3 regions of the Lysinibacillus pakistanensis genome follow, and region 1 is predicted to be linked to each of the others. Evidence: a T-box and tRNA genes for the amino acid it is inferred to sense, from the RefSeq annotation. Region 1 holds a T-box; the other regions hold tRNA genes.
The links. A T-box is a leader RNA that pairs with one kind of tRNA and senses whether it is charged. The one in region 1 lies ahead of serS (serine--tRNA ligase), so its partner is inferred to be a tRNA-Ser.

Region 1 (2,231 bases):
AGATTACCCAATAAAGGATAATCTAAAATAGCTTTCATTTTTTACTTATTTGGGAGCTATTACTTCTTTCCCGCCCATGTAAGGTCTTAATACCTCAGGAATTACTACGCTTCCATCAGCTTGCTGATAATTTTCTAGGATAGCGGCTACTGTACGCCCAATAGCAAGACCTGAGCCGTTTAATGTGTGTACATACTCTGGTTTTGCATTTGCTTCACGACGGAAGCGAATATTTGCTCGACGTGCTTGGAAATCCTCGAAATTAGAGCAAGAAGAGATTTCACGATACATGTTTTGTGCTGGAATCCAAACCTCTAAATCATATTTTTTTGCTGCCGTAAAGCCTAAATCAGCCGTACACATTTTTAGTTTACGGTAAGGTAAGCCAAGTAATTGTAGTACCTTTTCAGCATGACCAGTTAATAGCTCTAGCTGTTCGTATGATTCCTCCGGTTTTACAAAGCGCACTAATTCTACTTTGTTAAATTGATGCTGGCGAATTAAACCACGTGTATCACGTCCCGCAGAGCCTGCCTCTGAACGGAAACATGCACTATATGCAGCAAAGCCCTGTGGCAATGCTTCAACAGATAAAATTTCATCACGATAGAAGTTTGTTACAGGTACCTCTGCTGTTGGAATCATGAAATAATCAGTTTCCTCTAATTTAAATACATCCTCTTCAAACTTAGGAAGCTGTCCAGTACCAGTTAAGCTATCACGATTAACAATTACAGGTGGCAGCATTTCTTCATAACCATGCTCTTCTGCATGTAAATCCATCATGAATGTCATTAGCGCACGTTCTAAGCGAGCTCCAAGACCACGATAGAATAAAAATCTGCTACCTGTCACTTTTGCTCCACGCTCAAAATCAACAATTTTTAAATCTGTTGCAATATCCCAGTGTGCTTTAATATCAAAATCAAATGTTGGTACCTCACCCCAAGTATATTCCACAACGTTGTCATCCTCTGTTGTGCCCACTGGTACAGATTCATGCGGGATGTTTGGTAAACGCATCATCATATCTTTAAAACGGTCTTCTACGTCATTTAATTGGACATCCAGCTCCTTAATTTCATCGCCAACCTGACGCATGCGAGAAATTACTTCATCCGCATTTTCTTTATTACGTTTCATCACAGAAATTTGTTCAGATACTTTATTACGCTCTGCTTTAAGCTCTTCCGTTTTGGCAATTAATTCACGACGTTTGGCATCTAATTCTTCAAAATCATCTAAGTTTCCTAAATCCTCATTACGTGTTAATAGTATTTCTTTAATTTCAGCGAAATTATCGCGCACGCGTTTAATATCTAACATCGTTCATACCTCCAGTAGATTCTAAATGATGGGAAATAATTAGTCAGGAGAACACAAAAAAGCCCTCATCCCATAAAAGGGACGAGAGCTACCCGCGTTGCCACCCTAATTGACTAGACACCATGCCTAGTCCACTTATTTCATAACGGCATTTCAGCCGGCGACAGCCTACTTCATTAACTTCGACTGCGCAACTCCAGGACGGATTCACAAGTGTTTTTATCAGCTTTCACCAACCGCCGACTCTCTAAAAAAAACGTGCCTGCTACTACTTCCCATCATCGTGTTCAGTTATTTGAATTTTATCCATACTGTACTATACGAAACAAGATTTTGCAAGTCATACTATAGACGATAAAAAATATTTAAGAATACGTGTATCTTTTGTTAATTCAGGATGAAATGAACAGCCTAATAAATGCCCATCCTGCGCTAAAACAATTTTCCCTTCATGCTCTGCTAGAATTTCAACACCTTCGCCAACTGATACAATATGAGGTGCGCGTATAAAAACAGCAGGAATTGATTTTCCTATTTTAGGTATATTGAGGTCTACTTCGAAGCTATCTACCTGTCGTCCATAAGAATTTCTAGCTACTGCTACATTCATGATCGCTAAATGCGGCTCATCATCCACTACTTCATTTGCCAATAAAATTAAACCTGCACATGTTCCAAACATTGGTAATCCAGTTCTTGCAAGTGTACGAATTGGCTCCAACAGCTCGTATCGATTTAGCAATTTTCGCATTGTTGTACTCTCCCCACCAGGTAGCACAAGTCCATCTAGTTGCTGTAAGTCATTGTGCTGTTTGACCAAGACTACCTCACAGTCTAGAAATTCTAACATTTGCACATGCTCTCGTACCGCTCCTTGCAATGCTAATACACCAATTCGTTTCATG
Region 2 (2,231 bases), 250 kb from region 1:
CATTCGATAAAGAAAATATTATTAAGATACATGAAGAAGGCTTTCAAGCTGGTTATTTTGATGAATCACTAAGAGATTATCTAGCGAATGCTGCAATAAATTATTATGAAAATAAATCTAAGGAAGATCTAAAGCTAGAGTTAACTAGAGATGTAAGTCTTGCTTCAATGTCATTAATTTTGTTAGCAAATGAAGCTGGTTTTGAGACAATCACAATGTCAGGATATGATTCTAAAAAGTTAAAAGATATCTTAAATATATCTGAAAGGTATTTAGATGTTATGCTTATAGCTATTGGTAAAGGTACTAAAGCAGGTCATAAGACCGTAAGGCATAATGTAAATAAGGTAATGTATCGAAATCAAATAATTTAGTGTTCTAATAGCAACCGACTAAGTAAATTAGATAGGCAAAGAAATATGTTTTTTTAATCAATGATCTTAAATTGACCAGTTACTCATTCAAAATGGGTTCTGGTCGTTTATTATATGTAAAATTTCATCTTCTGTTTTAAGGCTTAATTAACATTCTGTGTTGTACTTAGTTATACTACCCCCATGAATTACAAAACTAATTTACTCTGACTATAAGCTATCTACAAATCCGTATATTTGTTACATTGTTCCATTTAGTCATAGTGAGGACTTTTTTGATGCACTATGATTATTCCTCTCAGCTGCTTTAAAATTGGCAATGGTCGTTTAGAAAGGTACTATAGCAATTTGTTTGATAAGGTAATCAATTGACATATAAAAAAGCATGTAACACACAACTGTGCTACATGCTTGATGACCCGTACGGGATTCGAACCCGTGTTACCGCCGTGAAAGGGCGGTGTCTTAACCACTTGACCAACGGGCCGTGGCTCCGAAGGCAGGACTCGAACCTGCGACAACCTGATTAACAGTCAGGTGCTACTACCAACTGAGCTACTTCGGAATAATGATGGGCCTAAATGGACTCGAACCATCGACCTCACGCTTATCAGGCGTGCGCTCTAACCAGCTGAGCTATAGGCCCCCATTTTGGAGCGGGTGATGAGAATCGAACTCACGACATCAGCTTGGAAGGCTGAGGTTTTACCATTAAACTACACCCGCAAATAATGGTGGGTCAGGACGGAATCGAACCGCCGACACTTAGAGCTTCAATCTAATGCTCTACCAACTGAGCTACTGACCCGAAATGGAGGAGGTAGAGGGATTCGAACCCCCGCGCGGTGTTACCCGCCTGTCGGTTTTCAAGACCGATCCCTTCAGCCAGACTTGGGTATACCTCCAAAAATATTGAAATGGTGGAGCCTAGCGGGATCGAACCGCTGACCTCCTGCGTGCAAGGCAGGCGCTCTCCCAGCTGAGCTAAGGCCCCAAATAAAATAAAGATGGTCGGAATGACAGGATTCGAACCTACGACCCCTTGGTCCCAAACCAAGTGCTCTACCAAGCTGAGCTACATTCCGAAAAAATACTATGGCGCGCCCGACAGGAGTCGAACCCATAACCTTCTGATCCGTAGTCAGACGCTCTATCCAATTGAGCTACGGGCGCATATGTATCTATCAATTTCGCCTTGGTGTAATTGCGTCCGGATTTTGAATTGTGCATGCACAATTCATTCCTTTGAAAATCCGTGACCGCCGGAGGCTTTATCTTCATTCAGTAGGTGTTTGGACAACCACTGAAAGAATGAAGATAAAAATGATGAGCCATGAAGGACTCGAACCTTCGACCCTCTGATTAAAAGTCAGATGCTCTACCAACTGAGCTAATGGCTCAAACTAAAAAATGAATGGCTGGGGTACTAGGATTCGAACCTAGGCATGACGGAATCAAAATCCGTTGCCTTACCGCTTGGCTATACCCCAATTTTAAAATGGGGCGACTGATGGGAATCGAACCCACGAATGTCGGAACCACAATCCGATGCGTTAACCACTTCGCCACAATCGCCACTATATATGATAACAGCTGTATATGAACGAGTACCTCAATACCTGGCAGGGGCAGTAGGAATCGAACCCACACCAAAGGTTTTGGAGACCTCTATTCTACCGTTGAACTATGCCCCTAAAATGGTGGAGGGGGACGGATTCGAACCGCCGAACCCTAAGGAGCGGATTTACAGTCCGCCGCGTTTAGCCACTTCGCTACCCCTCCAAGGAATGGTGCCGGCGATAGGAGTCGAACCCACGACCTACTGATTACAAGTCAGTTGCTCTACCAACTGAGCTA
Region 3 (2,231 bases), 1.2 Mb from region 1:
CCTCAAGATGAGATTTCCCATTACGCAAGTAAGTAAGATCCCTCAAAGACGATGAGGTAGATAGGTTCGAGGTGGAAGTGTGGTGACACATGGAGCTGACGAATACTAATCGATCGAGGACTTAACCAAAAAGTTTGAAGCATTCAATGCGCCGTTTATCCAGTTTTGAAAGAATAACCACTTTCATGAGAACTTCAAAATTCAGTTTATTTTGAAGCTTAAATAAAGGAACTTATGCTAAGAACGCAACATCCATGTTGCAACGCAGAAGCCAGCACATCCATGTGCAAGTCTAGTGATGATGGCAAAGAGGTCACACCCGTTCCCATACCGAACACGGAAGTTAAGCTCTTTAGCGCCGATGGTAGTTGGGGGCTTCCCCCTGTGAGAGTAGGACGTCGCTAGGCATAATACCCAGGAGGATTAGCTCAGCTGGGAGAGCATCTGCCTTACAAGCAGAGGGTCGGCGGTTCGAGCCCGTCATCCTCCACCATATGCCGGTTTAGCTCAGCAGGTAGAGCAACTGACTTGTAATCAGTAGGTCGTGGGTTCGATTCCTATAGCCGGCACCATTTTGAGCCATTAGCTCAGTTGGTAGAGCATCTGACTTTTAATCAGAGGGTCGAAGGTTCGAGTCCTTCATGGCTCACCATTAAGATTACCAACAAATATATGCGGGTGTGGCGGAATTGGCAGACGCACTAGACTTAGGATCTAGCGCCGCAAGGCGTGGGGGTTCGACTCCCTTCACCCGCACCATTTTAGTAAAATTGCCAGATAAAAACTTATGCACATGCGGAAGTAGTTCAGTGGTAGAACACCACCTTGCCAAGGTGGGGGTCGCGAGTTCGAACCTCGTCTTCCGCTCCAAATGTGCCGGGGTGGCGGAACTGGCAGACGCACAGGACTTAAAATCCTGCGGTAGGTGACTACCGTACCGGTTCGATTCCGGTCCTCGGCACCATTTTTAATGCGCCCGTAGCTCAATTGGATAGAGCGTCTGACTACGGATCAGAAGGTTATGGGTTCGACTCCTGTCGGGCGCGCCAAAAGAACGAACGGGAAGTAGCTCAGCTTGGTAGAGCACTTGGTTTGGGACCAAGGGGTCGCAGGTTCGAATCCTGTCTTCCCGACCATTTTCTAAAATTATTATGGGGCCTTAGCTCAGCTGGGAGAGCGCCTGCCTTGCACGCAGGAGGTCAGCGGTTCGATCCCGCTAGGCTCCACCATAATAAATAACCAGTATAAAGATCCTGGCGGCGTAGCTCAGCTGGCTAGAGCGTACGGTTCATACCCGTAAGGTCGGGGGTTCGATCCCCTCTGCCGCCATCTTAAAGGACCTTTAGCTCAGTTGGTTAGAGCAGACGGCTCATAACCGTCCGGTCGCAGGTTCGAGTCCTGCAAGGTCCACCATTTATATATTGTTACGGAGGTATACCCAAGTCTGGCTGAAGGGATCGGTCTTGAAAACCGACAGGCGGGTAACACCGCGCGGGGGTTCGAATCCCTCTACCTCCTCCAGTTTTTAAATAAATGGTGCTTGAGAACTCGAAAATAATATAATTATCGCGGGGTGGAGCAGTGGTAGCTCGTCGGGCTCATAACCCGAAGGTCGTTGGTTCAAATCCAGCCCCCGCAACCAAAAAGGTCCCGTGGTGTAGCGGTTAACATGCCTGCCTGTCACGCAGGAGATCGCCGGTTCGATCCCGGTCGGGACCGCCATTATTTTTCAAGAGTAGACATGAGAAGCAAAGAATGAGCAAGCTTAGCATGGACAAAAAGGGTCAGTAGCTCAGTTGGTAGAGCATTAGATTGAAGCTCTAAGTGTCGGCGGTTCGATTCCGTCCTGACCCACCATTTATGCGGGTGTAGTTTAATGGTAAAACCTCAGCCTTCCAAGCTGATGTCGTGGGTTCGATTCCCATCACCCGCTCCAAGGGCCTATAGCTCAGCTGGTTAGAGCGCACGCCTGATAAGCGTGAGGTCGATGGTTCGAGTCCATTTAGGCCCACCATTATTCCGAAGTAGCTCAGTTGGTAGTAGCACCTGACTGTTAATCAGGTTGTCGCAGGTTCGAGTCCTGCCTTCGGAGCCATTTTTTATTTGGGGAAGTACTCAAGAGGCTGAAGAGGCGCCCCTGCTAAGGGTGTAGGTCGGGTAACCGGCGCGAGGGTTCAAATCCCTCCTTCTCCGCCATTGGCCCGTTGGTCAAGTGGTTAAGACACCGCCCT

Region 2: it encodes a tRNA-Ser, which carries the amino acid that the T-box ahead of serS (serine--tRNA ligase) is inferred to sense. The anticodon was not compared.
Region 3: it encodes a tRNA-Ser, which carries the amino acid that the T-box ahead of serS (serine--tRNA ligase) is inferred to sense. The anticodon was not compared.

What each region holds. Positions count from the first base shown of each region.
Region 1 is NZ_CP126101.1:31,357-33,587, reverse strand. It holds gene serS (serine--tRNA ligase) at 46-1,326, opposite strand; T-box leader at 1,401-1,617, opposite strand; gene pdxT (pyridoxal 5'-phosphate synthase glutaminase subunit PdxT) at 1,667-2,230, opposite strand.
Region 2 is NZ_CP126101.1:279,458-281,688, reverse strand. It holds gene QNH24_RS01385 (nitroreductase family protein) at 1-374, shown strand, start outside; tRNA gene QNH24_RS01380 (tRNA-Glu) at 790-861, opposite strand; tRNA gene QNH24_RS01375 (tRNA-Asn) at 863-939, opposite strand; tRNA gene QNH24_RS01370 (tRNA-Ile) at 947-1,020, opposite strand; tRNA gene QNH24_RS01365 (tRNA-Gly) at 1,027-1,100, opposite strand; tRNA gene QNH24_RS01360 (tRNA-Phe) at 1,107-1,182, opposite strand; tRNA gene QNH24_RS01355 (tRNA-Ser) at 1,187-1,279, opposite strand; tRNA gene QNH24_RS01350 (tRNA-Ala) at 1,293-1,368, opposite strand; tRNA gene QNH24_RS01345 (tRNA-Pro) at 1,383-1,459, opposite strand; tRNA gene QNH24_RS01340 (tRNA-Arg) at 1,471-1,547, opposite strand; tRNA gene QNH24_RS01335 (tRNA-Lys) at 1,702-1,774, opposite strand; tRNA gene QNH24_RS01330 (tRNA-Gln) at 1,790-1,864, opposite strand; tRNA gene QNH24_RS01325 (tRNA-His) at 1,874-1,949, opposite strand; tRNA gene QNH24_RS01320 (tRNA-Trp) at 1,995-2,068, opposite strand; tRNA gene QNH24_RS01315 (tRNA-Tyr) at 2,073-2,156, opposite strand; tRNA gene QNH24_RS01310 (tRNA-Thr) at 2,163-2,231, opposite strand, start outside.
Region 3 is NZ_CP126101.1:4,070,255-4,072,485, reverse strand. It holds rRNA gene QNH24_RS20415 (23S ribosomal RNA) at 1-129, shown strand, start outside; rRNA gene rrf (5S ribosomal RNA) at 292-407, shown strand; tRNA gene QNH24_RS20405 (tRNA-Val) at 418-493, shown strand; tRNA gene QNH24_RS20400 (tRNA-Thr) at 497-572, shown strand; tRNA gene QNH24_RS20395 (tRNA-Lys) at 577-652, shown strand; tRNA gene QNH24_RS20390 (tRNA-Leu) at 675-759, shown strand; tRNA gene QNH24_RS20385 (tRNA-Gly) at 796-870, shown strand; tRNA gene QNH24_RS20380 (tRNA-Leu) at 876-964, shown strand; tRNA gene QNH24_RS20375 (tRNA-Arg) at 973-1,049, shown strand; tRNA gene QNH24_RS20370 (tRNA-Pro) at 1,060-1,136, shown strand; tRNA gene QNH24_RS20365 (tRNA-Ala) at 1,154-1,229, shown strand; tRNA gene QNH24_RS20360 (tRNA-Met) at 1,256-1,329, shown strand; tRNA gene QNH24_RS20355 (tRNA-Ile) at 1,337-1,413, shown strand; tRNA gene QNH24_RS20350 (tRNA-Ser) at 1,429-1,521, shown strand; tRNA gene QNH24_RS20345 (tRNA-Met) at 1,568-1,642, shown strand; tRNA gene QNH24_RS20340 (tRNA-Asp) at 1,647-1,722, shown strand; tRNA gene QNH24_RS20335 (tRNA-Phe) at 1,782-1,857, shown strand; tRNA gene QNH24_RS20330 (tRNA-Gly) at 1,863-1,936, shown strand; tRNA gene QNH24_RS20325 (tRNA-Ile) at 1,938-2,014, shown strand; tRNA gene QNH24_RS20320 (tRNA-Asn) at 2,019-2,095, shown strand; tRNA gene QNH24_RS20315 (tRNA-Ser) at 2,106-2,196, shown strand; tRNA gene QNH24_RS20310 (tRNA-Glu) at 2,199-2,231, shown strand, end outside.